2 regions of the Lacticaseibacillus sp. 22 genome follow, and region 1 is predicted to be linked to the other one. Evidence: predicted binding sites of a transcription regulator. Region 1 holds the regulator's gene; the other holds the start of a gene.
The links. Region 1 encodes LexA, which represses DNA repair genes until DNA is damaged. Its sites were predicted from a motif close to CNAACANNTGTTNG; they were not measured.
Positions count from the first base shown of each region.

Region 2: a site for LexA is predicted at 13,456-13,469, ahead of xerS (tyrosine recombinase XerS). Genes of this name have one in related genera too.

Region 1 is NZ_JBVAYD010000002.1:86,333-102,471, reverse strand. Features, by position in the region: tRNA gene ACWP87_RS01805 (tRNA-Ala) at 1-15, opposite strand, end outside; tRNA gene ACWP87_RS01800 (tRNA-Ala) at 36-108, opposite strand; gene ACWP87_RS01795 (permease prefix domain 1-containing protein) at 316-1,323, opposite strand; gene ACWP87_RS01790 (PadR family transcriptional regulator) at 1,343-1,681, opposite strand; gene ACWP87_RS01785 (SemiSWEET family transporter) at 1,851-2,156, opposite strand; gene ACWP87_RS01780 (hypothetical protein) at 2,310-2,609, shown strand; gene ACWP87_RS01775 (zinc-binding alcohol dehydrogenase family protein) at 2,642-3,667, opposite strand; gene ACWP87_RS01770 (hypothetical protein) at 3,878-4,240, shown strand; gene ACWP87_RS01765 (hypothetical protein) at 4,314-4,793, opposite strand; gene ACWP87_RS01760 (AI-2E family transporter) at 4,786-5,952, opposite strand; gene ACWP87_RS01755 (hypothetical protein) at 6,398-6,592, shown strand; gene lexA (transcriptional repressor LexA) at 7,276-7,902, shown strand; gene ACWP87_RS01745 (hypothetical protein) at 8,023-8,496, opposite strand; gene ACWP87_RS01740 (AEC family transporter) at 8,507-9,454, opposite strand; gene ACWP87_RS01735 (flavin reductase family protein) at 9,476-10,093, opposite strand; gene ACWP87_RS01730 (hypothetical protein) at 10,392-11,351, opposite strand; gene ACWP87_RS01725 (5-formyltetrahydrofolate cyclo-ligase) at 11,516-12,088, opposite strand; gene ACWP87_RS01720 (DUF488 domain-containing protein) at 12,096-12,446, opposite strand; gene ACWP87_RS01715 (magnesium transporter CorA family protein) at 12,537-13,472, shown strand; gene ACWP87_RS01710 (LysR substrate-binding domain-containing protein) at 13,598-14,476, opposite strand; gene ACWP87_RS01705 (malolactic enzyme) at 14,900-16,139, shown strand, end outside.
Region 2 is NZ_JBVAYD010000001.1:175,824-191,962, forward strand. Features, by position in the region: gene hslU (ATP-dependent protease ATPase subunit HslU) at 1-714, shown strand, start outside; gene ACWP87_RS00800 (aldose 1-epimerase family protein) at 754-1,632, shown strand; gene plsY (glycerol-3-phosphate 1-O-acyltransferase PlsY) at 1,713-2,336, opposite strand; gene parE (DNA topoisomerase IV subunit B) at 2,588-4,600, shown strand; gene parC (DNA topoisomerase IV subunit A) at 4,607-7,048, shown strand; gene pflB (formate C-acetyltransferase) at 7,294-9,555, shown strand; gene pflA (pyruvate formate-lyase-activating protein) at 9,693-10,544, shown strand; gene ACWP87_RS00830 (LysR family transcriptional regulator) at 10,666-11,634, shown strand; gene ACWP87_RS00835 (manganese-dependent inorganic pyrophosphatase) at 11,664-12,596, shown strand; gene xerS (tyrosine recombinase XerS) at 13,482-14,594, shown strand; gene ACWP87_RS00845 (FtsX-like permease family protein) at 14,770-16,139, opposite strand, start outside.

The sequences.
Region 1 (16,139 bases):
CTGAGCTAAAGACCCGCCATGCAACTTGGTACTAATGGATCCAAACGGACTTGAACCGTCGACCTCCTACATGCGAAGCAGGCGCTCTCCCAACTGAGCTATGGACCCAAAACACAAATCTAATTGTACTGAACTTCGACGTTGGTGTAAAGGGGATTGACCGTAATTGGGCAAGGATGTTTGACGTTACGCAAGGGAAATAATAGTGGAAACCATGCTTATCTTGGAAAGCACATACGAGGCACTTGCAGAAAAGGCGGCCATACGATTGATTTTAAAATGATAGCGCCCAACTTTAGAAAGGTTCCATCAAGCTTATCTTGATTCAGCTCGCCGGGTGATAAGGGCAATGAAGACGTTTTGGAGCACACCACCGACAACGAAGATGAGCCAAGAATAGCTCCAGGTATCAAAAAGGATTGAGGCCAAGAAGTAGGTGACAAGAATCAGTGGCCAATAAACTTGCCGGAAAAGTGCAATGTCTTGACGTGCACGCTGGTTATGGTGGTGTTTTGCTGCGGACCAACTGCTTGTGTGTTCGTCATGGGGTTTCGGAGCTGAATTTGGGACTGTTGTGGCGTAGGTGTAACGTTTCAGTTGCGAATAATTAATGGAAACATAAAGAATAAGATAAGTACCTAATCCTGCGATAATGAGAAACAGCGCGCCACCTGCGTCATCGCTGATAAAATGGCTAATGTATTCAGAGAGGATGGCAGGGATGAGCGAGCAGATGCAAATCATGATGCCAACGATCAGGCCCGCAGCGAATTGCCGACTATAGGCCGCCGTTTCTTGTTGGGCAAGGTGCTTGGCGCTTTTGGTGATTGTTCGGTCATTGGGTAACTTTTTTTGCTGGCTGTAAGTGGTGCCTGCCCAAATGAAGAGACCGACTGCGATGGCATCTAGTAGGAACATGCCGATGACCCCGAACACTTCATAACGAGAGGTGCCGGCATAAGCAGGTAAGGCGACGCTGATGCAGCATAGCAATACGCCAAGCGCGATTTGTGTGGCAAAATGGTCAACGCTTTGCCAAAAATGCCGCAGTTCTGATTCGGTAATGGCATCATCGTCGGCCGCCGTTTCAGCACGGTTGGGATCGGATTGCACCGGAAGGCCCAGATCAGCGCGCAACTCGTCTAAGGAACCAAATGCACTGATCACAGCACCGATGGCTGCTTCTTCACTTTTACCGTCCCGTAGCAAATCGCGATAATAGTCGCGCATGTTGGCGAGCATGTCGGTTTTTGCCTGTTGGGTTTTGGCATTATCGGGTAGTGAGGCGAATAGACTATCTAAGTAGGTTTTAATCGTATCCATGGGCAGGTTCCTCCAAAGGCTAAAGATCGGTTAACGGCTGATTCAGGAATAAATCGACAACGGTTTTGACACGGCGCCATTCTGCGGCTTTAACTGCGAGAAAGGTTTGACCGCTTGTGGTGATGCGATAGTAAGTTCGCGGTTTTCCATTTGTGACGGCACCGGGGTAAGCTTCGATATAGCCATTTTTACTTAAACGGTTGAAGGCGGCGTAAAGGGTGGTCTCGCGAATGATGTATTGTCCCGCGGTTCGCTCGCGAATTTCTTTGCCAATTTTGTAACCGTACGAATCGCCTTGATGCAAAATGGCGAGAATAAGGACGTCATTATAGCCACGCATGGCATCACTACTGATCACGAGCGCGCCTCCTTTGTGCAGGGTTGGTTGGTGCAGCGGTGGCCGTGAACTAACTGGCAAAGGTGCCATTCGTTGACTACTGCATCTGATGAAGTAATACTAACACGATTACTTCATCAGGTAAAGTAAAAAAACACCTTCAATCATGAAGGTGTTTGCTGATAGTCGATTAATGTACAAAAACAGTAACGAATGTAACCAGCCCAAACAGAATACCTGGCATATTAGAGATAATGATTGGCCAATCTTTGTAAGTTTTTAACCAGCCATAGCAAGTCCATAAGGTAGCGTTAACCATTGCTACTAATGGTTGAATTGGATTGACTGGATTTCCAGAAAAGTTTGCAATGATTTCCGGAATGTACGAAACATACATTAAAATACAGGTGAAAGTTGCCAGCTTACTGAGGAGTTTGAGCCGCTTTATTCGGGCGGGGTCAACACCATCAGGATATTTCCCAGTATCAACGCGCATCTAAAATGCCCCCTTTTAGGATAAAAATAACTTTAACACGATTGGTCTTAAATGCCAAGTCGAGGTGATGGCTGTGATAGAATCGAATAGGCGGCCAGCATCGCGTTGGTCAATTTTTATTTTTTCTGAAAAAGCACGAAATGAGGGAACTTTATGGCAGACAAAGAGACAGATATGGTCACTCGGATTCAGAAGCAGGAAGGTGCCGATGCGATCATGGATAAGGGGTTTGTGACCGAACGGGATATCCCTGAAATGATGGATAAGACATGGAGTGAGAAGTTGTTAGATGCCATTAATGATGAATTGCGCCTACGCACAGTTATAAATCGAGCAGTGATGCAACAATTTCATTATTATATGGGTGATGGAACGATTATCTATGATCCCGGCCAGCTGAATTCAGAAGGGGCAAAGATTGCATTGCAGCATGCTTTAGGTTTCCGGAAATAAAACCTTGATCTTAAAGCAACTGGAGGCATCATTTACAGAGAAAAGGTCCCAGTCAAAACGACTTTACCGACCATATGCCCTTCTTCTACTAATTGAGTGGCAGCTTTTAAGTTTGCTACATTAATGCTGGTGAATTCTTTGGTTACCGAAGCCTTTATTTGTCCGTCTTGATACAGGGTTAGAAGTTTGCTGAGGATCGCGCCTTGAGAAGCAATGCGGTACGAAAAATCGGTTTTGGCAAACATATACTCGTAATCAAAACTGGCTGCTTTATCTTTGACGACTGCCAAATCAAGCCCGGCTTGCGGACCGACAATGCACCCAATATGGCCAAATGCCTGAATTAACTGACTGGCAGCAGCTAGATACGGTTCGGGATGATAGAGGATTGCAATACCATCAACGGTTTGAATGCCGGCTTGATGGATTTGGGCGATCAGATCCTGGTGGTAATCGAGCGGCACATCAACGTGATGGTCGCGCAGCCATGGATGATTTTTGGGACTACTCGTGGCTAAAACGGTTAAGCCGCTCCAATGGGCTAACTGACTGAGCATGGAACCGACACCGCCAGCGCCATTGATAATCAGTAATTGTTGACCTTTATTCGCATTGTATTCAGGGATGAAGCCCATTTTTTCAAATAGCAACTCCCAAGCCGTCAATCCGACCAGTGGCAGTGCTGCCAAGTCAGCAGTGGGGGCTTGTTGTGGTGCGAGGGCAACTAGTCGTGCGTCAACTGCCTGATATTGCTGATTACTGCCGGGTTTGCAGGTGGTGCCAGCGTAAATGACCCGATCGCCAACATGATAACCAGCAACCTGTGCGCCAACTTGGGTGATGGTTCCAACTGCATCATATCCCAGCACTTGTGGCGTTGCTTGTCGCGTTGCCGCTTGCCGACGTTTGGTGTCAATCGGATTGACCGATACGCCGTCAACCTGTACAACGACTTCATTTGGTTGGGGAGTCGGGACAGGGAGGGCAAAGCTTTGGAAGCTGTTTTCGGCAGTGATCGGTAAGCCTTCAGTAAAACCGATCGCAATATTTTGTGACATTTGAATCGTCCTTTCGTTTAATCTGTCGTTATTGTAACCTTTTTATGAAGTGAGTTGGAAATGCACAGGTTATTTGGTAAAATGTGCAGGATATTGGCGAAACAAGCCAAGTGTGCGCAACCCAGCTCGAAAAATTCGATGCCGATTGACGAATCATAAAAAATTAACGATGAACATGACGTGAAGACGATAGCTTTAAGGAGGCTGCTCGTGAAAAAATTTGGATCAAAACGTGAATTGATAGGCCTGGTCATTGTCTTAGTACTGGCAGCGGCGGGGTTTGCATTTTTCGCGTGGTACACGATGCGACCGGCTGATACGATCGGGACAATTGCGACAATTAGTTTTGGCATTGTATTATCCGCCTTGATTGGTATCGTCTTATTGTTAGATGCTGCAGCCAGGACTCGGTGGCGACGTTTCTGGATTGATCTTTTGTTCGCCGGGTTAATGCTGGCGCTGATTGATTATTACTTCCTGGATGTCACCGCGCCGTGGCAGATGCTGGTGACGGGTGCTGGCCTGGCCGTGGTATTGGTTGCGCTCCTGGCTATTCGAAAGATCGATGAATAGTGTTAATGACGACTAGCAAAAAAGCTCTCCGAAGAATTCATTCGGGGAGCTTTTTTGCTTTTACGTATGCGTGCTAGTTCATACGCTGGACGGTTACAGGAACCGTTTTTGGCAGTACTTTTGACAGTTCGGTTAACAGGTTTTGAAGACTGGCCTGAAACGTCAGGCGGACCATCCGCCGTTTGCTAAGGGCAAATACGGCAACAACCCATTCTTGGCCATTTGGAAGGCTTACCGGTGTCAAGGTGATACTGGACATGTGCGTGTATGGAATCACGCGCGCCAGTAAACCGTTGGCGATCAGGCGAGTAGGGGCCAGTCCGCCAGTCCCTGCCATAATGGATAACACCAAAAAGATCGAGATGAAAATAATATACGGCATGTTGTTAACTCTGGTTGTCATAAACCAAAAGCCAAGCAGCACGGCCCAGATAAGCTGAGACACTGCATATCGGGAAGTAAATTGAATCTTACTTTGCCAAAAAAGATAGTAGCCAGCTAGGCCAATTAAAACGATGTCCAGTCCGATCAATAACACATTAAAACTATTCATGAGGTACTCCTTTTTGGTCAACTTCATCTGTGGGGTGATCTGATTCGTACAAACCAGAAACCTGCTGATACCAGCTAAAGAATCGCGTGACGACAATTTTCAAAACGGCAAAACCTGGGATGCCGAGAATGACCCCGACCAAGCCAAAGAGATTGCCGGCTGTGAGCAGGACAACCACGATGGTAATGGGATGAAGTTCAAGTTTGCTGCCCATAACCAGCGGCGAAATCAGTTGCGTTTCGATCAACCATTCAATAAAGAAGACGACAATCACGGCGAGAATCATGCGTGGAGAAGTCAACGCGCCCATGATTAGCGGTGGGATCATCGCAAGGGCCGAGCCGAAATAAGGAATCAGATTCAACGGGCAAGCCAACAAGCCGAAAATCAAACCATAACGCAACCCGATAACCGAATAGCCGATCATGAACATCACCGCAACGCATAATGCAACCGTGATCTGACCTTGCACGTATGAACCGACTTTTTCATTCATTTCATGGAGCATTTGCTTAACCGAGCGGCGCAGTTTTGTTGGCACAATCTGCAAGATCATCGGCGTGAACTTATCGCCATCTTTTAGCATAAAGAAGAGGATGATGGGCGCAGTGGAAATTGTGACGACCACATTGCCGACAATGCCAATCAGATTCTGCAGCTGTGAAATGGTACCAGTCACAAAGGCACCTTGTTTACCCGTGAAGAAAGTCTGGACTTCATTGGCAATTTCGTTGAGATCATGTTGCGACAGGATGTTCTGTTTGTCATTTAAATCGTCTAACCATTTGCCGATTTCGGTAAATATTTGCGGCGCGGAATCAACGATACTGGTGATTTGATTGCTGACAGCAGGGATAAACCGTAATAAGCCCCAGACCAGCAGGCTAATCAAAACAATGAACAGCAATCCGATTGCCAAGCCCCGATGCAACCCGGCTTTTTCAAGGCGGTTGATAATCGGAACGGTGAGATAGAAGAGAATGCCGGCAAAAATAAATGGCGGCGCAATAATCCCTAGAAAATCAACGACTGGTTGAAAGACCCAAGCAATTTTGGTAAAGACAAAAATGACTAGCAGGGCCAAAAGCAAATCAACTAGCAGAATCATGAACTTACTATTAACAAAGCGGCGATAGAGCCACGAGTCGGTACGTTTCAAAGGCGATCCTCCTCTAATAACGGTAAAGGTTATATTCCGGTCACAGCACGCCAAAGCGGTCAGACAGTCACAAAAGCCCTTACAAAACAAACGTAGGGCTGGCAAGTTAACCTTGTCAGTAACCGACAGCTGAAGCCGTCACTTTAGCGCTGATTTTAAGCACAAAAATCAAGTACACCTTGTATAACAATGATACTCGACTGAGTAGCATTTTTCGAGGATGGGTTCCGTGAAATGTCAAGAACGTGTAATTGCAGTCGTTACATAAAATTTACAAAAACACGCTGAAATCGTTACAAATATTATAAAAGCCTAAACAAAGGCACTTAATGTAAATTTTACATATACAAAAGCTTTACAAATCAAAAAAATCAGGTATGATAAAGTCACAACCAAAACGGTGAGTCAATGTCGGTTCATCCGATACGGAGAGGAGTGACCCCATATGAGCATACTTCGGGGCGCTAAATGGACATTAATAACTCTGACCCTGGTCGCAACGTTGCTATTGTTTAGCAACTATGCGACGGCCGGCATCTTGTTGATGGCTCTAGATATTTTCTTAAGCTTCTTCTATGCAGTCATCAAGAGCAGATGTGATCGGCGTCAGATGCATAAGATGCCATTATTGCATAATTAATTGATGAAACGAGAGGCTGAGTCATAATTCACAGCTTCAAAATAGAAGCGTACTATTTCAGGTTTTTACAAGAAATAGTACGCTTTTTTGCTTTTCCGTATTAGTATAAATGAGCTTTAACGATTCCAGTGCCAAAGCGGAGCAGTCGTAGGTCGGATGGGGCTCAGCCGTGGAACAACACAGCGACCGGGCTTTGTCGCTGATGTTGTTAGGCGACTTGGAGACTGCCGGTCTTGCAGGCTCCAAGCGCCGTCTCCGCTCTAGCTTCGCGTCGCCACCCCATCCGGCCGGAGACTGCGGAGTTTGGCACGGCCCAGAACTACTTTATTTACTTTCTCAGCTATAGTATTCGGATTTTAGTGGGCATCACATCCTGAGATCGAATTATGTCTTAGATTGTTTTGTGAGCGCGAGCCGGCGCGGTAAGGGACCGAAGTGTAAGCGGGCTTCGGCGTAATGCCGGTCTTTGGCCATTGCGACCAAGGTCCTTACCCGCACGTCTCTGCGCTGGGGAGCGCGGTCCATACACAGATAAAAAGTGTTAATGGTCTTAATATTGAGACAAAAAAGATATTTTGTTGCGCCTAACGACAGTTTTTTCAAATGAAACAGCAAAAACAATTGCAAACGTCCGTTCGTATTGGTATGCTGAGTGTAACAAAAGAGAACGAGGCGGTGAGCGGATGCCAACACAAGCAAGTCAGAAACGTTGGAAACAGATTTTACAAACAATCTATGAAGCGATCGAGGATCATGGGTACCCGCCCACGGTTCGCGAAATCGGTAAATCAGTCGGACTCAGCTCTTCCAGTACGGTCGCGGCTTACTTGGAGAAGTTGCTGGCGGCTGGCTTGATTGCCAAAGATCCGTCTAAACCGCGGACCATTGAAGTCACGGCAGCAGGGCTTGATTTTATTGGGGTTCAGGCACAAGGAATCCCGATTGTCGGAACGGTTGCCGCAGGGGTTCCCATTACGGCGATTGAAAATATTGATGATTATTTTCCTGTCCCTGACGATCTTCCGTATTCCGCCGATGAATTGTTTATGCTTCGGGTCCAAGGCAGTTCGATGATTAAGATCGGCATTTTAGACGGCGATCAGATTATTGTCAAGAAACAAAATGATGCCGAAAATGGCCAGATTGTCGTTGCGATGACCGAAGAGGATGAGGCAACGGTTAAACGCTTTTACAAAGAAAAGCATGGCGTTCGTCTGCATCCGGAAAATGATGATATGGATGATATGTACTTCCCAAGTGTCACGATTCTCGGAATTGTCGTTAGTTTATATCGGCCGGCGCTTGTGTAATCAGCTCATAATTCAGTAGGACGAATCGCCCTCACATCAAAAAGACATTTACCAGCTACTTTATCGAAGTGGTGGTAAATGTCTTTTTGATTATGTACCCTGATGTCAACGTTGCAAATATCAAGGTTGGGCGAGGCGATCAAGGTCGTCTTGCGGCACCTTTTTGTAAACGGGTCCATTTGGAAGTTGCTTGAGTTGACCTTTTTTGGTGAGCTGGAATTGCAAAGTAGAACTGGCCGCTTGTGGCTGCGCTTTACCCGTGAAGGTGAAAACTCGACTTTTTAATGTAAGCTGAGCGGCAAAAATTCCCTGATCGGTACTTTCAAAGACGCCGCCTTGGTTGGATAAGGTTTCAAGATAGTAGCCGCTGGTTGAGGAAGTGATCCGGATGGCCTTTTTGCGATTATCGACTTGGACGAACGCGTGGCCGACAAGTGTACTCAAAGTGGCTTTGGGAACGGTCTTTTTAGTGGGCTTGACGTGGCTGGTGACGGTGCTGGTCGCTGGCTGTTTGGATGTAGACTTGCCTGTCGGGGTTGTGGAAGAGCAGCCGCTTAGCAAGATTAAGATGGTAAGACATATCAGCTTTTTCATTTCCGAGCTCCTAGTGAATAAATTGGATGCAGGTCATAACGATAGGAATCACGATCATTGATAGCAAGGTGGTTTCTGTGACCATGATGGCAGCGTAGTCAGCATCGGCGTCATAGAGTTTGGCCACAACCGGTGCATTGGTCATGACCGGCATGCAGGACTGGAGAATAAAGATTTGTTTCATCAAGGTCGGAACCGGAGCAAAAGCAACCAATGCGGTCATGAGTAGCGGCGCAAAAAGAAAGCGGCCACTAAAGATGCCCCATGCTTCCTTGCTGAGCCGCAACTGCCGCCAGCCGGCCGTATGCAAGGCAATGCCGATAAAAAACATGGATCCGGGTACCGTTAAGTCACCAACATATGTCAGATCCGCCATTAGAAACTCCGGGAGCTTGATGTTCAATAAGACGAGCACAATCCCGAACATGAAGCCTAATAACGGAGGTGAGAAAACCTTGCCGAGCGCCTTTTTTAAATCAAAGCGTGCCGGTTTGGGCCCATCACCTTGGATAAGATAAACCCCGATTGTCCAAAAAATAGTGGTATTGGCCATGTAATAAACGAGGACGTAAGGAAGGCTGCGAGGACCAAACAGTGCCAAATTCACCGGTAAACCAATAAAAACCGTGTTGGAATTGAAGAACATGGACTTAAAGGTGCCTTTTCGCGACTTCGGTACTTTCAACAAGTAACAAACCAGAAATGACAAGGCGAAAAGGATCATCATGGATAACACCGGGAAGAACAAATCCGGTAGCAAGCGCAAAAGCATGCCGGCAGTGAACTTCGATGAGATGGTGACAATCATATAAGCGGGCAATGCAACTTGGGTTACCACCTTGGCGATGACCTTGCTAGAGTGGCTGTTAAACCAACCGCGCGCCGTTAGAAAGTAGCCGATGATGATGAGAATGAGAATTTCGAAAACGCCAAAAACGCTTGAGATAAATGCTGTCAAATACCGCCACTTCCTTATAAATTATTTTGGTCGCCGCAATGTAAACGTTCGTCCCAATTCGGCGTAGTTGGGACCGGCAAGCCGTGCGATGGGGGCCAAGGCGGTTGTATTCACATGCAGTGTCGGTAAATCAAGCACGGTTTCTGCAAAATGAAATTGACGGATTTCTAGAATAAAGAGATCCGTCATGATGATTCCCGCCGCATCACGAATGGGGACATATTGGTAAAGAATGGTTTCAAAGCGAATGCGAGCAGCTTGTAAACCCGGCACCTGAATCTCCGTGCTGGGAATCAATGGTAAATCAATCAGCGTTAATTCACTTTGATCAGGAGCCAGCCTTGCTGCGGTTTGATTCATCGCCTTGGTAAGATCAGTGCTAACCATGTGCACAACCGCTTCATGGCGAGCAAGGAGGTTGGCCGCAGTATCTTTTGGCACTTGGCGTTCGCGCAAAATCGCAACCGATAACAACGGCAACTGATTGGAAATCCCAGTTGTAAACGAAAATGGTGCTATATTAATGAGACCTGCTGTATTCTGGGTGGTAATCCAAGCGATTGGCCGTGGGATGATGCTGCCGGACAAAAGCTTGTATTGTTCATGCGGTGAAAGTTCGCTGGCAGATAGGTTAATCATCGTAGACCTCCAGTACATAACAAATCCGATGGTGAGACCTTGCAATAGAAGCTGGTGTAGCCCAAAAGTACGTCACGACTGCAAGTGTAGCGCAGGGAACGAATGGCGTCAAAAGGACAAGCTCGTTTGGCATTCTCAAGCACTCACTAGTTTGTTCAAAGTTGTCAGGGCACAGCGGCAGTCGAGCTTAATAGCCAAACGTAAGGCATCACCCAGTGAGACTTAGCGCGAACAAAAAAGCGATGTTTGGCGATTGAGATCGCAAACATCGCCGTATAGGCATCGGAGGACCGATTGATTAATGGGGACTGGTATCAGTAGCAGAATTTGATCCGGGATCAGTCGGAGATGGTGACTGACTGCTAGACGAACTGGCTGGCGGCTGGTTATTTTGATCGCTACCAGGCTTTTCGGAATCGTCGCCAGTCTGCGTACCCTGACCGCCAGTTTGAGCCGGATTGCTACCTGACGCGCCGCTTTGGCTATGCTGACTTTCGACACTAGGGGCGGCAGAAGATGGTGGTTCAGTGGAAACAGTTGAGGAAACAGAATGACTAGTTTGGGAGTTTGTTGATGACGGTACCGAGCTGATGACTGAACTTGAAGAAATGCTTGAAGCAGTCTGCGAGGTTTTAAAATCTGCTAGACTGACAAGCTTTTTCTTAGAACGTTGTAGAGGCAAACTAGTTGTTAAATAGTGATAATTATGAGGCGTTTTACCCTTCAACGAGATGGTATTGTTGAACTCTTTCTTCAAGGCAGTTGTGTAACTCAGCACGGTGCCAGATGCGTCCTTGGCTGAATATTCATCAACAGTTGATGCCTGCTTGTGCTTGTATGTCGTGGTCGTCGTGTAAGTGTAGACATTGGCGTGATCGGATACAAGCGTCAACTTACCTTTTTTCTGTTTAATACTACCGGTATCATTAATGACTTGTGGCTGATTATGCGCGTCAATGATGAGCAGGCGGGTGTAGGTTTTGGCAGTCGTTAATTTCACATAAACAGTAAGATCGTGATGAACACCGTTTTCGTCCGTGACATCGCCAGTAGCGGTATAAGTCCCGCTTTTAAAAGACTGGGTGACTGCCGAGGTGGATGATGCGCTACTGCTTGAAGAGGAAGCGACGGGTCCTTGAACCTTGGCTCCCCGAAGCACTAGCCAGATGAAGACACCGATAAACAGAATAATCGCGCCGATTCCGGCTAGTGTGAGGTAAAGCGTTCTGCGATTCCGGCGAATACGTTCACGTCGCATGGATTGCCTCCTGAGATAAAATGAATTTTGTTCAAAACTGGGATAGATGAGGATGAACCAGAAGTATCACAAATGAGCTGCCGGTATACTGCGATCACATAAACCTTTGTACGTGATACAGTCGATAGCGGCGGCCCACTAAAACACTAATGACAGGATCATGTCTAATATGACTTTTGCACAATGATGTTGCCATTAGCAAGTATCAAAGTTTCAATCGGCATATCAAAAGATTCAACTGGCCAGTCTGGTTGGTTAAACGCCATAACCGGTGGCACCAGCGTCACCGTATGGCCTGGGTAATCGGCTAAAAAACGATCATAATAGCCGCCGCCAAAGCCAATACGAAAATTGTCTGCCAGCGAAAAACCGATTCCGGGAACAATCAAAAGATCAGGGGCCGGCTCAACTTGATCGGCATGATAAGGCGGCTCGGGAATACCGAAACGACTGGTTACTAGCTGATCAAAACCGGGGTCTGGCAGGAAAACCATTTGACGTTTAGGCATAACGCGCGGCAGGAACACAGCTTTGTTGGCAGCATGAGCAGCTGCAATGATAGGGGCAGTGGGAACTTCAAAAGGTCCGCTAACCGTGACCCCGATACTGTCAGCTTGCTGCCACAGCGGGGTTTTCACTAATGCTGCCAATAGATTTTCTCCAGCCATCTGGGTTTCTTTGGCCGCTGTTTGTAGGCGCTTGAGCTGACGGGAGCGAAATTCGGCTTTCGTAGACATGACAACCTCACTTATTTTTTAGGAATTCGCTTAAGACAACCGCTTGATTATGGGTTTCATCTTTAGCTCCATATAACATGATAACCGGATCCTGCTCGTGTTCCTTTAAAGTTTTAATGAAGTTTGGCAAATCCGGATTTTTCTCTAGCTCCGTCAAATAACGCTCTTTAAATTCAGGGTATTTTTCCGGGTCATGACCGAACCATTTGCGCAATTCCGGAGATGGCGCAATGGTTTTGGCCCATAAATCCAATGCCGCGTTGACCTTGCTGATGCCACGTGGCCAGATTCTGTCAACAAGAACGCGAAAACCTTGGGCTTGGGGTTTTTGATAAATCCGTTCGAGTGTTACTTTCATATCGATCACCTCATTTCTTATGATACCAGTCTTGGCAAGTCGTGAATGTTCTAGTCGCGATACGGTATACTAATTAAAAGAGGTGTCATCATGATTACGTGTTATCAAATTCAAAAAGACCGCAATGTGCAGGTGGCAACGGATGATCAGGCTAACTGGATTAGAGTCCAATCTCCTTTACCCCAAGAACTGAAAACCTTGGCAACCACTTACGGACTTCCGCAAACCTATGTCGATGCGGCTTTGGATAAACATGAAAATGCACGGGTAGAAGGGCTGGATCCGGCTGATAAGATGCCGGGCCTAATTGTTTTACGGTATCCAATCGAAATAACCAATGAATTAGGATTCCGCCAATTTAACACCGTACCGCTCACGATGATCTTACTGGCCGATCGCGTTATCACGATTATGCAGCATCCATTGCGGGCTTTTGACGACTTGGCCGCGCAGCCATTATCCTCCAAACCGGAAGAATTTGCCTTGGAAGTTTTGTGGTTAGTGTTGCACCAATTCGTGATTGACATGGATCAATTAAATGACGAAACCAAACAGATTGAAGGCAGTCTAGGCAAAGCAGCTAAAAATACTCAGCTTTATCAATTGATGGCGATGCAAAAGAGTCTGGTCTTTTTTGATGCGGCCTTAGAGCACTCGGGGAACCTACTCAAGTCATTACGTGCAGGCGAACGCTTTTTCACGGCGGCTGGTTACCTTCGTCGGCTGCATGACGTGGAAGTCGAGGTGGTTGAGGCTCAAACCATGGTCCGCATTACGAACAAATTATTGGAGCAGTATTCGACTGCTGTGAGTGCGATTGTATCAAATAACCTGAACCTCATCATGAAGGTCTTGACGAGCCTGACAATTATTTTGACCATTCCCACCATCGTTGGGGGAATTTACGGTATGAATGTACGGCTGCCATTTGAGAATGCGTACTGGGCATTTTGGTGGCTGATTGGCGGCACCGCGGTTTTATGCGGTCTTGCCGCATGGTGGTTGTGGCGCAAGGATTACTTTTAAAGTGGCAGATACTTTCAACGCCCGCAAAATTGGCTTGTTTGAAGCTAACTATGAGAGAAAAATCCTATATAAAAATCGATTCTAACGTATTTGCTGGAATCGATTTTTTTCTGGGCAGCATTGCCTCACTTATATGATTTTAAAATCGATTCGAACCGTTTCATCGCTGGCGTTAAAACGCGATCTTTGCGATGTACGATCGAGATTGTGAAGGCCGGCTGATGGGCATCATCAATGGCTAAAGTAGCCAGACGGTCATCGGGGTTAATCGCGATTCTGGTTAAGAACCCGATCCCGACATTTTGGCGAACCAATCGCTTGAGTAGGGGCACATCGCCGGTTCGATAAACGATATTCGGCGAGAATGTGTGCCGTTGTTCAAACCAGGCAAACGCACGGGTGTGGACAAACCCCTCACTTAAAGTAATGAATTGGCGTTTAGCAAGCGTGGCGAACCGAACGCTTTTGTTGGCTGCCAAAGGATCGTCTTGACGGGTGATGATCACAAACGGTGCCGCATTGATTTGTACGACATGTAAGTCAGACTCGACTAATGGACCACTGGCACCCAGCACGGCGAAGTCCAACTTGCCATCTTTGATTTGATCAAGCAAAGCGGCCGATCCAGCTTCAACGGTTTCCAGTTGTGGCATTAAACCGGTATTAATCAAATCGGGCGCAATCTTAGGAAACAGATAACCACCGATGATTGGAGGAAGACCAAAGCGGATTTTAGTTTTTTTATCCCATGCAATGTCTTGTTGGGCAAGTGTCAACTGATTCAGAATAATCGCCGCATGGGCCGCCAGCTGTTCGCCAGCCGGGGTCACACTGATATCATGATGACGGCGGTCGCGAATAATCAGCTGTGCGTGAAAATAATCCTCCAGACGCTTAATCGCGGTTGTAATAGTGGGTTGACTAACTGCGAATTTTTCAGCAGTTTGTGAGAAATTGCCGGTTTTCGTTAGCGTAAGAAAATAGTCAAAATCCCGAGTATTCACGTTTAGCCTCCTAAAAAAAAGTGAGCGCGAGCCAGCGCGGTTAGGGATCGGAGTGTAAGTGGCCTTGGGCGTGATGGTCGCTCTTTGACCATTGCGCCCAAGGTCCTTACACGCAGATCCCTGCGCTGGGGAGCGCGTTATGGAGCAGAAAAGCCAGCGCGGTTAGGGATCGGAGTGTAAGCGGCCTTGGACGTGATGGCCGGTCTTTGACCATTGCGCCCAAGGTCCTTACACGCAGACTTCTGCGCTGGGGAGCGCGTTATGGTGTGAGCTGCCACGCCGACAAAAGAAAAATAATGGCATCATATAAAAATATTTTATCACTTCTGTTAGGTTTGACTATAGTTTTTGCGGCGGCGTATCGTCTCCTCTTGTAATTAAAAGTTGTGTCCGATTTAACTGGCACAAAAAGGAGTGTGGACTTTGAAATATACACCAGAACAGATCCTGAATAACCCATTTTTAAATAAAGGGACTGCTTTTACCCAGGAGGAGCGGAACCAATATGGCTTGAATGGTTTGCTGCCACCAGCTGTACAAACACTTGATCAGCAGGTTAAGCAAGCTTATGCCCAGTTGCAGACCAAGCCAACTGATTTGGCTAAGCGTCAATTTTTGATGACCTTGTTCAATGAGAATCATGTTTTGTTCTATAAGCTTTTCTCCGAGCATATCAACGAATTCATGCCAATTGTTTACGATCCGACTATTGCCGACACGATTGAAAACTACAGTGCGCTTTTTGTTAATCCACAAAATGCCACGTATCTTTCAATCGATGATCCGGACCATATCGAAAGCGCACTGAAGCATAGCGCAGATGGCCGCGATATTCGGTTGCTGGTTGTAAGCGATGCTGAAGGCATTCTTGGCATTGGCGATTGGGGCACACAAGGTGTTGACATCTCAGTCGGTAAATTAATGGTTTATACGGCTGCTGCCGGCATTGATCCGAGCCAGGTCTTGCCAGTGGTCTTGGATGTCGGGACTAACAATGAAGGTTTGTTGAACGACGACCTTTATTTAGGCAATCGTCACAAGCGCGTATACGGTGAAAAGTATCACCACTTTGTCGATAAATTTGTCGCCGCAGCAGAAAAGCTGTTCCCGAACCTGTATTTGCATTTTGAAGACTTTGGACGCAGTAATGCTGCAGATATTTTGAATCAATATAAAGACAAGATCACTACTTTCAATGATGACATTCAAGGCACCGGGATCATTGTCTTGGCTGGGCTATTAGGCGCCATGAATATTTCCAAGCAAAAATTGACCGACCAAGTTTATTTGAGCTTTGGTGCCGGAACTGCCGGTGCTGGCATTGCTTCGCGAGTTTACGAGGCCTTTGTTGAAGAAGGATTGAGCCCGGAAGAAGCCAAGAAGCATTTCTACTTGGTGGACAAACAAGGCTTGCTCTTTGATGACATGACGGATTTGACGCCAGAACAAAAGCCGTTTGCCCGTTCTCGCAGCGAGTTTGCTAATGCAGACGAGCTGACAACGCTTGAAGCTGTCGTTAAGGCAGTTCATCCAACAGTCTTGGTTGGGACGTCAACCGTTCCGGGTACGTTTACAGAGAGTATCGTCAAGGAAATGGCTGCCCACACCGATCGACCGATTATCTTCCCATTGTCCAATCCGACGAAGCTGGCTGAAGCTAAAG
Region 2 (16,139 bases), on a different contig from region 1:
ATGCCGAAGAAAAAAGTTGAACGCACGATGACCGTCAAAGAAGCACGCGAAATCTTCATTAAAGAAGAGTCTGATAAACTGGTCAATCATGCCGATATTTATCATGATGCGATTCAAAGCGCGGAAAATAACGGCATCATTTTCATCGACGAAATTGATAAAATTGCAGCCGGTGATAAACACACGAGCGGTGAAGTTTCCCGTGAAGGCGTGCAGCGCGATATTTTGCCGATTGTTGAAGGCTCACAGATTAACACCAAATACGGACCGATTAATACGGATCACATTCTGTTTATTGGCTCGGGCGCGTTTGCAGAAGCCAAGCCAAGCGATTTGATTGCTGAGTTGCAAGGACGTTTTCCAATTCGCGTTGAGTTAAAAGATTTAACGGAACAAGATTTCGTGCGGATCTTGACCGAGCCGGACAATGCGTTGATTAAACAATACATTGCCTTAATTGGCGCAGACGGGGTCAAAATCACGTTTACGAAAGAGGCCGTTGAACGTATCGCAGAAATCGCCACTCAGGTCAACCATGATACCGATAATATCGGTGCCCGGCGACTGGCAACGATTCTCGAAAAACTGTTGGAAGATGTGCTTTATGAAGGTCCGGATATGGCGATGGGCAGCGTCACGGTTACCCAGCAGTATGTTGACGACAAGATTGGGCATATCGCCGCGGATAGCAACATGACGCGCTATATTTTGTAAGGTAACTTTGAAGAACTGTTAGGTAAAGGATGAGAATGTATGGTAACGATTGCAAATGACTTTTTAACGGTTAACATCAGTCGGCATGGTGCTGAATTGACCAGTATTAAGGATAATCTGACTGGCCGTGAGCGACTATGGCAGGCTGATCCTGAAGTTTGGCCACGCCATGCGCCGGTTTTATTTCCGATTGTCGGTGCATTGGCTGATCAGCAATATCATTACGCTGGCAAGACTTACCATATGGGGCAACACGGATTTGCGCGTGATCGTGACTTTACGGTTGTGTCCGCAACGCCTTTTAAAGCCAGTCTCGTGCTCAAAGATGATGACAAAACGCGGGCGATGTTTCCGTTTGCTTTTCGGCTCATCATTACCTATGCGCTAGAAAATAATAACCTGCACGTCACCTACCACGTCGATAACCCCGCTAAAACGGAACCGTTATACTTCAGCATCGGTGGACACCCGGGTTTTAACGTTCCCATGACGCCGGATACCGAATTTGCGGACTATTACATGAACTTCAAGCCGCGTAAGTCTCTGGTGCAGATTCCGCTTGTCGCTGGGCAAGGTATTGATTACAGTCATCGAACTTTGGCTGCGACCGATGCCAACCTAGCGCTGACACACGAAACGTTTAAAAATGATGCGCTTATTTTTGCGCCGCTTGGTAAAACCACCTTCAATTTACTTTCTGATGAAACCAAGCACGGAGTCAGTGTGACCATGGAAGACGCCCCTTACCTTGGTGTTTGGAGTCCATACCCTAAGACCGGCGATTTTGTCTGCATCGAACCGTGGTGGGGCATTGCGGATACGATCGGCACCACCGGAGATCTGACCAAGAAACTCGGCATCAACCGTTTGGAACCGGGAACGGCTTTTGAGAAAGGTTACACGATTAGCATTTTCTAACTGATTAACGAAGCTTGTTGTGCCATTACAAAAAGACATCCGCTAGGGGATGTCTTTTTGATTGTCAGGTATTTGGGTGATTATTCATGATGACGCTGATTGCGCAGGTATAGGCCGAGCCCAAACGGTACCATATTTTCGTCACCGGCCTTGATGCGTTTGAAATTGGCGCGATGTTTGATGAAAAAGACAACCAGTAAGCCGCAAGCAACTGTCGTCAGTAGCCAATCGTGATACACCAATGACCAGCACGTGATAATCACCATCCCCAGCGTACTGGCCACACTCACCATGGACGTTAATAAGATCAGGCTAAACCAGATGGCAAAGGCGATGAAGAAAAATGGCGGGTTATACGCTAACAAAATACCGGCACTGGTTGCGACAGCCTTTCCGCCTTTGAAACCAATGTAGATCGAAAAAGTATGCCCCAATACCGCTGCCAACCCGACAACCAAGATTAGCCAGTGGTGGTCAATCCCAAATAAAATCGGTAAACTGGCAGACAGTGTTCCTTTTAGAATATCCAATAGCAAGACTAGGGTACCGCCGACCGGTCCTAACATCCGGTAAGCATTGGTGGTTCCGATATTATGGCTGCCACCTTGGCGAATATCCGTATGATAAAATAGTTTGCCAACGACCACCCCAAACGGAATGGCGCCGATGAAATAGGCAAGTATAAAACAAAGCACAAGTACCAAATGTGCCCCTCCTCTCAGACTAAAAACTATTTTAGCATTTTTGACTTTTGAGGGATACGCCGGTAAAATAATACGAACACACATTCGATCTGTGAACTATATTGCATCTTGACAGCTTCATACAGGCGTTTTTGACTGTGATATTTTGCCGGTGATCACAGAAATTGGGTTTTCTTAAACGTTCCTGCGCTCGCCCTCCGCTTCTGCGTGGTGTATTCTATAAATTAGTTGTTTCAAAAAGGGAGTTTATTATGGACAAAGCAACGCAAGCATATAATGATTCATCCATTCAGGTGCTACACGGATTAGAAGCCGTTCGTAAGCGTCCCGGGATGTATATTGGTTCCACCGATAGCCGCGGGTTACATCATTTGGTTTATGAAATCGTGGATAACTCAGTCGATGAAGCGCTCGCGGGGTTTGGGGATGAAATTAATGTCACGATTCACGCCGATAATTCTGTGACTGTGCAAGATCATGGTCGAGGGATGCCAACGGGAATGCATCCTAGTGGTAAGCCGACCATCGAAGTCATCTTAACGGTGTTGCACGCTGGGGGTAAGTTTAACCAGAATAGTTATAAAACATCAGGCGGCCTTCACGGTGTCGGCTCAAGTGTCGTCAATGCGCTGTCTGAGTCATTGACGGTTCGGGTTGTCCGGGACAAACACGCCTTTGAAGAGCATTTTATTAATGGCGGACATCCTGATGGCGGGTTGCAGAAGTTGGGCAAGGTTAACGAACCCAACGGCACGACCATCACGTTCAAGCCGGATCCGACTGTTTTCCAGACCACGGTTTTCAATTACGATACCTTAGCCGAACGACTGCGCGAATCCGCGTTTTTGTTGAAGGCGATCACCATTAATTTAACCGATGAGCGGACCGGTAAGCATGATCAGTATCATTATCCTGATGGTTTGGTTAGTTTCGTGAAATACCTTAATGAAGGTAAAGACGCCTTATCGCAAGTCATTAATTTTGAAGGCAAGAAGGACGGCATTGTCGTTGATTTTGCCGGTCAATACAATGATGGCTACTCTGAAAACATTATTTCGTTCGTCAACAATGTTCGGACTGGCGATGGCGGCACGCATGAAATCGGATTGCGCAGCGGGATGACGCGTGCTTTTAATGAATTCGCCCGAAAAGTCGGGTTATTGAAAGACCGCGATAAGAATCTTGAAGGCAGCGATGTCCGCGAAGGTTTTGCGGGTATTTTGAGTGTCCGCATCCCGGAAGAGATCTTACAGTTTGAAGGCCAGACCAAAGGCAAGTTGGGGACGCCTCAGGCACGGACCGTTGTCGATGGGATTGTGTACGACCACCTTGCCACCTTCTTGATGGAAAACGGTGAAGAATCGCAAGAACTCGTGCGCAAAGCCATTAAAGCCCGCGATGCCCGTGAAGCCGCCCGCAAAGCCCGTGATGACAGTCGGACCGGGCGCAAACGCAAAAAGGATCAGGGGCTGCTTTCCGGTAAACTGACCCCGGCACAGACCAAAAACCCTAAACGCAACGAACTGTATCTTGTCGAAGGGGATTCCGCCGGTGGTTCTGCCAAGCAGGGACGCGATCGTAAGTTCCAGGCAATTTTGCCATTACGCGGGAAAGTTTTGAATACGCAAAAAGCCAAGTTGCAGGATATCGTCAAAAACGAAGAAATCAATACCATGATTTATACCATTGGCGCCGGTGTCGGAGCCGATTTTGACATCCAGCAGGCTAACTACAATAAGATCATTATTATGACCGATGCCGATACTGATGGTGCGCACATTCAGATCCTGCTGTTGACCTTCTTTTACCGATACATGCGGCCGTTAATCGATGCCGGGCGTGTGTATATCGCACTGCCGCCGTTGTACCGCTTGCAAAAAGGTGCTGGCGCTAAAACGAAGATCAGCTATGCGTGGACGGATGAAGAGTTAGCTAAGGAAACCAAGGCGATGGGCAAAGGCTATACCTTGACCCGCTTTAAAGGGCTTGGCGAAATGAACGCCGATCAACTATGGGAGACCACGATGAATCCCGAAACGCGGACGCTGATTCGGGTTCGGATTGACGATGCGCAGCTGGCAGAACGCCGGGTCACGACATTGATGGGCGATCGGGTTGAACCGCGACGTGAATGGATTGAACATCACGTGAAGTTTGATCTGGATGATGAAGGCAGTATCTTGGAAACTCCAACGGCAAACCATGAAAAGTTGCAATTCGGAGCTAAGCAAATCGTTAAGCAATTAGATAAGAAAAGGAAGTAAAAGCCATTGGCCAATCAGATTCAAGAGTTGACCTTAGAAGAGGTCATGGGCGACCGGTTTGGCCGGTACTCGAAATATATTATTCAAGAACGCGCACTGCCAGATGTTCGTGACGGGTTAAAACCGGTCCAACGGCGCATTTTATTTGCGATGAACCAAGACGGCAACACCTATGACAAAGGATTTCGTAAGTCGGCTAAAAGTGTCGGTAATGTCATGGGTAATTACCATCCTCATGGCGACAGCTCGATTTACGAAGCGATGGTGCGGCTTAGCCAAGACTGGAAACTACGCGCACCGTTAATTCAGATGCACGGTAACAATGGGTCAATGGACGGGGATCCGCCAGCAGCGATGCGTTATACAGAAGCGCGGCTAAGCAAGATCAGTAAGGAAATGTTGGCGGATATTGATAAAGAAACCGTTGATATGGTTTTAAACTTTGATGACACTGCCCAGGAACCGACTGTGCTGCCAGCGGGTTTTCCTAATCTACTCGTCAACGGTGCTACTGGGATCTCTGCAGGGTATGCCACTGAAATTCCGCCACATAATTTGCGGGAAGTGTTCAATGCCATTTTGTATCTGCTAAAACATCCGCAAGCTGATTTAGCCGACTTGATGCAGTATGTTAAGGGACCCGATTTTCCAACCGGCGGCATCATCCAAGGGCTTGACGGGATCAAGCAGGCATACGAAACCGGCCGGGGAAAGATTGTCGTTCGCTCACGCACCCACATTGAAACCATTCGCGGCGGCCGCGAGAAGATTGTGGTCACTGAAATTCCGTATGATGTCAACAAGGCCCAAATGATCAAAAAAATCGATGAACTACGACTTAACAAAAAAGTCGACGGTATCGCTGAAGTTCGCGATGAAAGTGATCGATTCGGCTTAAGTGTTGTCATTGAGCTGAAAAAAGAAGCGGATGCCCATGGAATTTTGAATTACCTCTTCAAAAATACCGATCTGCAAATCACATATAACTTTAATATGGTTGCGATTGCCGATATGCAACCGAAATTGCTTGGGCTCAAGGCGATGTTGGAAGCTTATGTGGCGCATCGCCGTGATGTGGTCACACGCCGGACACGTTATGAGTTAAACAAAGCGCAGGCACGGCAGCACATTGTTGAAGGCTTGATTAAAATGTTGTCCATTTTGGATCAGGTCATTGCGGCGATTCGTGCATCCTCAGATAAAGGGGATGCCAAACGCAATTTGGTCAAACAATTTGATTTTTCCGAAGCGCAGGCTGAAGCCATTGTTTCTTTGCAGTTATATCGGTTGACGAATACCGACATTACCGCTTTGCAGGACGAGGCGGCACAACTGGCCAAGGCGATTGCCGAATATCAAGACATTCTAGCGCAGCCGGCTTCGCGTGATCGGGTGATTGAAAAAGAACTTAAACGGATTGCTAAAGAGTACGGGGATGATCGGCGCAGCAGTATTCAAGCCGAGATTGAAACGCTCGAAGTGGCAACGACGGTCACAGTGGCTGATGAAACCGTGATGGTCCAGGTGTCACGCGACGGCTATGTCAAACGCAGCTCCTTGCGTAGTTACCAAGCTGTTGATCCTGAAGATAACGGTTTAAAACCCAATGATTTGGCGATTTTTACCGGAGAGTTAAGCACCCTGCAACATCTTTACATCGTCACGAATGCCGGTAATATCATTTATCGGCCCGTTTACGAAATTAGCGATGCGCGGTGGAAGGACACTGGGGAACATTTAAGCCAGACAGTTGGCTTGGGAACCGATGAAAAGGTTTTGGCGGTCTTTGCTTTTGATCAGCTAGATCTTGCTGGTACCTTTGTCCTTGGCTCCAGTGACGGCTACATTAAGCAGACGGCATTGAGTGATTTGCAGCCGCAGCGCACGTATAAACGCAAACCAATGATGGCAATGAAACTGAAAACACCGGGTGCCGTGGTTACCAACGCTTACTTCACGACCGATCAAGCCCAGGATGTTTTTGTTGTCAGCCGACATGCGTATGGACTCGACTTCCCACTGGATGAAGTTTCCACGGTCGGTGCCCGGGCTACTGGGGTCAAAAGTATGGATCTCAAACCGGAAGATGAGGTGGTTAACTTTATCTTAGTTAAGCAGCCAGAAAAAGCAGTGGTGGGCATTTTGACTCAGCGTGGTGCGTTTAAACGTATGGCGTTAAGCGAAGTCGGTCAAATGAGCCGTGCTCGCCGCGGATTGCTTGTTTTACGCGAATTAAAGCGTGATCCGCACCGCATTGTCGCCATGATGCAAGTCGATGACAACACGCGTCTGGACGTGTTAACCGATGCCGATAAAGTGATCACGTTAACGCCTGTGAACCACCCGACAGGTGATCGCTACTCTAATGGTTCCTTTGTGATTGATACTGATGTCCAAGGAAAACCGGTTTTCGTACGCACACGTGAAGAAACACCGGTTGAACCGTAACACAAAAAATTCTCCATCTGTATTAATACAGATGGAGAATTTTTTATTTATTATATGACAGTACGGTTGTGCACAACTTATCAAGCTAATGATTAAGCTTTTTTTATGAAACAGGAAAGTACACCGAAAAAAACAGCAAAACGCCTGTTATATCAGCGATAAAACGCTTGCATAGATTTGCCTTCGTGTTATACTGAGTTTGTAAGAACTGTCACATCTGTAATTCACTTTAGGAGGCAATACCTATGAAACAGCTTGACGAAACCAAAGTTCCTAATTATTGGGAAGGCTTTAACGGCGGCGACTGGCAAGAAGAAATTAACGTGCGCGATTTTATCGAGCATAACCTGAACCAATATGATGGGGACGAGAGTTTCCTTGCTGGCCCCACTGAAGCAACGACTGTTTTAAATAATCAGGTTTTGAATCTGAAAAAGCAAGAACGTGCCAATGGCGGTGTACTGGATGCAGATAACAATATTCCATCGACCATTACTTCTCATGGCCCCGGTTATCTGAATAAGGACCTCGAAAAGATTGTCGGTGTCCAAACCGATAAGCCGTTTAAGCGAGCATTCATGCCATTTGGCGGTATCCGGATGGCTGAGGATGCTTTGAAATCCTATGGCTTCGAAACCGACGCTAATGAGCACAAGATCTTTACCGAATATCGTAAGACGCATAACCAAGGTGTTTTTGATGCTTATACGCCGGAAATGCGCAAAGCCCGCCACTATAAGATTGTGACCGGCTTACCGGATGCTTATGGTCGTGGTCGGATCGTTTCGGACTTCCCTCGAATTGCTATTTATGGGATTGACCGGCTGATGGCTGAGAAGTTCAACGATTACAACCTGACCGGCGATGGCGAGATGACAGATGATGTTATCAAACTGCGCGAAGAAATTAATGAACAGTATCGTGCCTTGAATGACATGAAGAAGATGGCCAAAGAATACGGCTATGACATTTCCCGCCCAGCTGCTAATGCTCAAGAAGCTGTTCAGTGGATCTACTTCGGTTACCTGGCAGCCGTTAAGACCCAAAATGGTGCGGCAATGTCTGTCGGCCGTATCGATACAGTGATTGATGCCTATATTCAACGGGATATGCGTTTGGGCAAGCTGAATGAAGAGCAGGCACAAGAACTCATCGATCATTTGGTTATGAAGTTACGGATGGTACGTTTCATTCGGACTGAAGAATACAACTCACTGTTCTCCGGTGATCCGATCTGGGCAACACTGTCCTTGGCAGGGATGGGTAATGATGGCCGTCATCATGTTACCAAGACCGCGTTCCGCTTCCTGAAGACCTTGGACAACATGGGCGCGGCACCGGAACCAAACATCACCTTGTTGTGGAGCGAACGTCTTCCTGAAGGGTTCAAACGTTATGCTACTGAAGTGTCCATCCAAAGTTCAACCATTCAGTACGAAAACGATGATCTGATGCGCAACGAATGGGGAACCGACTATTACGGCATTGCTTGCTGTGTTTCCGCACAGCCAATTGCAGATGGTGTTCAGTACTTCGGGGCGCGAGCAAACCTAGCCAAGACCGTGCTGTATGCGATCAACGGTGGTAAGGACGAAATTCAGGAAGCACAGGTGGGACCTGAATACGAGCCGATCACCAGCGACTACATTGACTATGACGAGTTCATGAAGAAGTTCGACAAGATGATGGACTGGTTAGCAGATGTCTATGTCAATGCCCTGAATGTTATTCACTACATGCACGACAAGTACTACTATGAAGCTGCGCAGTTGGCATTGAAGGATACACGTCTGAATCGGACGTTTGCTACCGGGATTTCCGGTTTGTCACATGCGGTTGATTCCATCAGTGCCATCAAGTATGGCCACGTGAAGGCAATTCGGGATGAAAATGGCGTTGCAATCGACTTTGTTGCTGACAATGATGACTATCCGCGTTATGGTAACAATGATGACCGGGCAGACAACATTGCTAAGTGGTTGGTTAAGACCTTCTACAACAAGATGAATACACATCATCTGTATCGCGGTGCTAAGCTCAGTACCAGTGTTCTGACCATTACATCAAATGTGGTTTATGGTAAGAATACCGGGACAACACCAAACGGCCGTCAGAAGGGCGAACCATTCTCACCTGGAGCCAACCCAGCGTATGGCGCTGAAAAGAACGGTGCTTTAGCTTCCTTGATGTCAACCGCCAAGATCCCATATCACTATGCAACAGACGGGATCAGCAATACCTTTGGGGTAACACCGAACACCTTAGGCCATGACGATGAAACTCGTAAGGACACCTTGGTTCACATGGTTGACGGCTACATGGAAAATAGCGGCATGCACCTTAACATCAACGTCTTCAATAAAGAAACGTTGATTGATGCCCAGAAGCACCCAGAAGAATATCCAACTTTGACTGTTCGAGTTTCCGGTTACTGCGTCTACTTTGCAGACCTGACCAAAGAACAGCAAGACGATGTTATCGCTCGGACCTTCTTCGACGAAATGTAATCAAGTCAATCTATTCGCAAAACAGGAGATCATTCCTGTTTTGTCAAAAAACGGCAACGATGCTGTTGCCGTTTTTTGACAAACTGAAATGAAAATCGTTGAAAATTAGGTATTTATTTGCACTGGAGGCGGCATAGATGAAACTCATCGATCAATCACAAAGCCCGTTAAATATTTTGGAACAAGTGGGACAGGATCATGAAGGCCCAATAAAGGGATACGTTCATTCAGTCGAAAGCTTTGGTTCGGTTGATGGTCCCGGGATTCGGTTTGTCGTCTTTATGCAAGGATGCAGGATGCGGTGCCAGTACTGTCACAACCCTGACACTTGGAATATCGGTGTGGGCGAGGAAATGACCGCTGATCAGATCCTGGCAGATGCACAGCGATATAAAGCCTTCTGGGGTGAACAAGGGGGGATTACTTGTAGCGGTGGCGAAAGTCTCGTCCAAATTGATTTTATCCTGGAACTTTTTACCAAAGCTAAGGAACTGGGTATCTCAACTTGTTTGGATACTTCGGGTGGTCCATTCACCCGCGATCAGCCGTGGTTTGGTCAATTTGAGAAACTGATGGCCGTCACGGATATTTCGTTGGTTGATATCAAGCACATTGATTCCGCGGAACACAAAAAGCTGACCGGTTTCCCAAACGAAAACATTTTGGATATGGTTCAGTATATGTCGGATCATGGCGATGATATGTGGATTCGCCACGTACTTGTGCCAGAACGAACCGACTTTGATCCTTATCTCAAACGCTTGGGAGATTATATTGCCACTTTGGATAAACGCGTGGTCCAGAAAGTGGAAATTCTTCCGTACCATACGTTAGGGGTTAAGAAGTACCATGAACTAGGTATTACGTATCCGCTGGAAGGTATCGAGCCGCCTTCAGCTGATCGGGTCAAGAATGCAGAGAACTTGCTACACGTTGAGGACTATACTGGATGGCAAAGTTGGCGACCACAGCCAGCTAACAAGCAGTGATTTAGTTGAAACTTAACGTAACGATTAAAAACGCAGCAAATCCGTTGCGTTTTTTTTAAATGCCACTTATGATGATGGTTGAGTAACGTTATCAAATTATAAACGAAAGGGAAGCCGCCCTATGAAGACGAAACAAGAGCGCATTTTTTCCTCCAAAACTCTCACGTATTTTTTGCAATTAGCAGAAACCATGAACTACACCCAGTCAGCCCAGTTGTTGGGGATTACCCAGCCGGCACTGACGCAGCAAATCAAGAAATTGGAACGAACAGTGGGGGCACCATTGTTTTATTCCGTTGGTAAGAAGTTGCATTTATCCGATGCCGGTCGCACGATGTTGAAGGCGACACACGAGATTTATGAAATTTTGAACCAGACGACTGACGAGATTCAGCAAAGTACCAGTGCCACAGTCGGTAAGATTAATATTGGCTTGTTAAGTTCAATTGAAGACAGTGCGTTTAATGCTTTTATCGCGCACTACTATGATCTTAATCCTGAAGTAGAAATCACGTTGCGAATGATGACACGTCATGAGATCTGGGAAGCATTGGAGAACAACCAGATTGATTTGGCCATCATGAATCTGCCTGATGAGACGATTAAGAACTGGAAACCGTATGCCAGCAAGAAGATTCTTGATGAACAGTTATTGTTCCTGCACCATGATAATTCCCTGGCTAATCGCAAACGCCTGCATTTCAAAGATACGCTGGCTGAGCCGTGGGTAACTTATCCAGACGACTATTTCCTGGGTCAGTTGTTGCATGAGGCATATAAGAATCAGATGGTTGATTTTCCGCATGTTGTGGCGCATTTTACCACGCCATATCAGTTAACTCAGTTTGTCAACCATACCGGTGTTAACACCGCGTTACCAACCAGTTTTGTTGCCGCTCATGCTGATCAAATCAAGGCGCATGCCGTTGCCTTTGAACCAGCGATTCGCTTTGAGACCTCGTTTGTGTATCGCAAGGAAAAAGCTGATATTCCGCGGATTGCCAACTTCTTTAAGACGTTTGACGCACATTTATCTGAGAAAGATTATCTATCGCGGGTCAGCGAAAACAGTGGTAAAATTGAAAGGTAAACTATTCAGCTGAGGAGCGATCAGATAACATGACGACTTTGATTTTTGGACATCAAAACCCTGATACAGACGCGATTACAAGCGCCATGAGTTGGGCTGAATTTCAGAAGCAAGCAGGTAATACCGATGTTGAAGCAGTAGCACTCGGTGAACCAAACGATGAAACCAAGTTTGTATTGGATCATTTTAAGGTTGCTGCGCCGCGGGTCATTAAGACAGCCGCAAATGAAACCGGGCACGTAATGTTGGTTGATCATAACGAATTCCAGCAAAGCGTTGCTGATATCGAAGACGTGCAAATCGATTCAGTGGTTGATCACCACCGCATTGCCAACTTCCATACGGCGTCACCACTATATTACCGGGCAGAACCAGTGGGCAGTACCAACACGGTGATTTTCGAGTTGTTCCAGGAACACGGCTATGAAATTTCACCAACACTGGCAGGCTTAATGGCTTCTGGCTTGATTTCGGATACCCTGCTTCTGAAGTCACCGACTGCAACCGACAAGGACAAAAAGATCTTGCCGGAAATGGCTAAAATCGCTGGCATTGACCTGCAATCATACGGTTTGGCTATGTTGAAGGCGGGCACCAATCTAGCTGCCAAGTCGGATATGGATATCATTGAAGGCGATGCGAAGAGCTTTACGATGGGCGGTAAGTCTATCCGTATTGGACAAGTGAATACAGTTGATCTTGATGATATTTATGCGCGTCAGGATGAATTGGTGGCCGCTATGACCAAAGAAGCACAGGCGAAGGGCTATGATGACTTCCTGTTAATTGCAACCGATATTCTGAACAGCAATTCAACGGGCTTTGCTGTTGGCGCAGATCGTGACAAAGTGGCCGCAGCATTCAACGAAAAGTTTGATGCCAATGACCGGTTGGCACTGCCTGGCGTGGTTTCACGTAAGAAGCAGGTCGTACCGCCAATGCAAGGTGCGTTTGAAGGTTAATTTTGAACTTAATAATTGGTTTTATAAATCGCAGCCGTTTGTGGTTGCGATTTTTTTGTGCTCAAAAACTTGGAAGAACAAAAAAGTCGAATTTTTAGATCTGAAGGTGCAGAAATGTGATTATTGCGAAATTTTTCAGTAAGAATAGTTCAAATTTAAAACGAGGTGCAAAAAACGCAGCCTTATAACTACTTCGTATAATATATATTATGTAAACTAGAATGGAGATTTTGAGTCGTTGACTTTGACGTGACTTATTTGGTGTTCAAATGGCAAAACGATTGATGCAAGTCCCCTCACCTGACAGACAGCTCAAAAACTTTTGAGAGAAGCAAATCAATTGTACGGATGTGAGCGGTGCGCTTTATTTGTTTTTTTCTGGTTTGAAAATGACCAGTCGTTGCTAAATATATGTAAATTCAGCATTAATCAAAGCAGATTTGTAGAAAGTATCATTTTGAGTCATAAACAGCATTCAAGTCGCAAGTGTTGCTGTCAGCTGAATTCTGGATCAAAATACGAAAATTGATTTGATTGCAGCCAATGAATCGTTGGTTAATTGGTTAAACTGTTGCTAAAGCGGCGCCGTGGAATCAGGACATCAGCACAGATGTCCTGATCGTGCAGTGAATTCAAATTTGAAATGCAACTAAGTTTAGTGTCAAATGACAGATCAACAAATTTGGTGATTTAGCTGGCTTGATGATTAGAAGCCCATTTACCTTTGGATAATACTAAAACTTTATTCAGTTCTACACTGGTGCTTTTTTCGGCGCATATCGTTGCGAATTACCGATATTTTCGTCATTATCCCTCGCCACGCACTGGTTTTTTCGCGTATACTGAAATTATCCAAAAGAAAACATATGTTCGAGGTGACTTTATTTGTCGACACAGAACTACCCTAAATTAATACAAGCCATGCTACCTTCCCTGCCGGACTATATTCAGGATTACTATCACAGCCAAAAAGCAATTCCCATCGCGGATTCTACCCTTTACCAGTACCTGCACTTTTACCAGGAATTTCTGCATTGGCTTATTTCCAGTCGGGTCACGGATGCCGTTTCGCCACAGAATGTGCCTTTGAAGACCTTAGAGCGGCTTTCCTTGCGTGATGCGCAGGCGTTTGTGGCGTATTTACTTGAGCGGCCGTCGAAAACCCATCCGAATAAACGCATGACGCGGCGCAGTGTTGCGTTACGACTGGTCGGGATCAAGGCCCTTTATCGGTTCTTAACCGAAGAAAGCGAACCAAATGCAGACGGTGAGCCTTATTTTTACCGCAATGTTTGGAATAAGGTGAAACTTAAGACCCATGCGGAGACGACGACTTACCGTAATCATAAACTGCAGGAAATGTTGTTTGTAGATGGCGAAGATGCGCGCTTTTTACAGTGGCTGGATCGGCAATATGCTCAGCAGCTGCCATCGAAACCGCGCGCTTATTTTGAGGCGACGAAGGAACGAAATTTGGCGATTATTGCGCTGCTGTTTGGCTCCGGCGTGCGGGTTAGTGAATTGGTCAATATGAATTTGGAAGATCTCAATATGGATCGTCATACTGTGCAGGTGGTGCGTAAAGGTAATTTTCAGGATCGCGTTAACTTTGCTGACTGGATTGATCCTTATTTAACGGCTTATTTGAAGTCCCAAACCGCGATGATTGGGCACCAGAAGCCTACTTCTCCGCTATTTGTGACGCAAATCGGCCAAACGGTGAACCGCATTCGCCAAAATACGATTGAAGCATTCTTCAAACGCTATACAACCGCTTATGGCCGCCCATCAACACCCCATAAAGCACGCCATACCTTGGGAACCAATATTTATACCGTCACCAAGGATGTGCAGCAAGTTGCCGATCAACTCGGACAAACGACGACCAGCGCTACGGATCTGTACATCAATCTCAGCGATAAAAGTGGAAAAGCGGCCTTACGCGAAGTTTCGGAAACTGCCGCCAAAGCCGTGGATCAACATCCCCAGCAACCATAATGTCGGCGGTTAGTTGTCTGGTTAAGTCATGTTGCGGCGCTAATTAACGTTACAGTATTCAGTGAGATAACAGTGGCGACATTTTTTGATGCTGGTTGACATAGAAAAAAGCTACCTGATCGCCTTTGATGACTTGCGATCAGGCAGCTTTTTTATGCTCTGCATCAGGCCGCCCTCACCCACGGCTGGATGGCTGACGGCGGGAAACAATTCGATAATAAACGTTGCCAGTCAAGCGGTACATCAGCACGTAGATGACCGCAAAAATTGCAAGCGTGATTAACGAAACGGTTAAGAAGAATTGCCAATCCGGCAGGCCGAATAGCATCATAATACGTTGGACAAAGGGCAATGCAAAGCCCACGTGGATGGCAGCGACGATCAAAGGCAGGTAAAACAGTGTGAGTAGCTGACTGTTAATGGTAGCGCGAACTTCTCGAAGGCTCAGGCCGACGCGTTGTAAGATGGTATAGCGGCGTGCATCCGCGTAGCCTTCTGCCAACTGCTTGTAGTAAAGAATCAGCAAGGTTGCCAGGATGAAGGTCACCCCAAAGACAACCCCAAGGAATAGGAAACTGCTCATCATGCTGGCAGTATCATCGTAATTAGCGGCTCGCGACTGAACCGATTCCGGTAATGCAATCCCACTTTTGACGACTGCATGATAAAGTTTGACCTGATTGGCGTGACTGCCGCTTAATGTTACGTCTTGATTAGTGGTCACGTCGGCTTTGAGCAGTGCCATTGACCTTTTTGGATAAAGCGCGTGTAAAGCGGTTAATAGTTGTGCGTCAGATGGAAGCGCGACAAACAAGTTAGGAATAAACGTTTTAGGCGCATTTGGAAAACTGGTGACTTGTTTGGCGACGTGGTAAGTCTGTTTGCCAATACGCAACGTCGCGGGTTGGTAATGATTGGAGGCATAGATTAAAACCTCATCATGATTAAGAGCCACATGTTTGCCAGTATAGCGATTATAATTTTCGACGGTCATCAGCTGAACCGAACGGGCATTATTGAAGCTAAACGGGCCGTTAAAGTTAGCTTGAGAATCTAACTTGTTTTTTTCTAATAAAGCAAGCGTACTTGAGGGTCCGGTAAAGGTTCGCATCGAGTGGATTTTGACGTGATGTGTTTTAGCCAGGGTTCGTAGTTGGTTCGCTGCATCCGGCCGCTTGGGGTTGATTGAGTAAGCTAAATCAACCGGAGTTTGCGAGTTGACAATCTCATGAATGCCAAAGAATAGCGTTGCCGTGGTTGCAAGCGTAATCAGCGTCATGGTGACTAAAATAGCAATCGAAGCCAATCCCGCGCCGTTTTGCTGCATCCGGTAAAGCAGATTTGATACGTTGATAAAATGTTTAGGTTTGTAATAGTAGTTCTTGCGGTGACGCAGCCATTTTAAAACGAATACCGAGCCGGACGTGAAGAGACCGTAAGTCCCGACTATGACAAGGACGACCGCAAAGAAAAACAAACTCATCGCTTGAAGCGGATTCTTGACGGTGACCGCAATCGTATAACCGGCAGCCAGACTCGCAATGC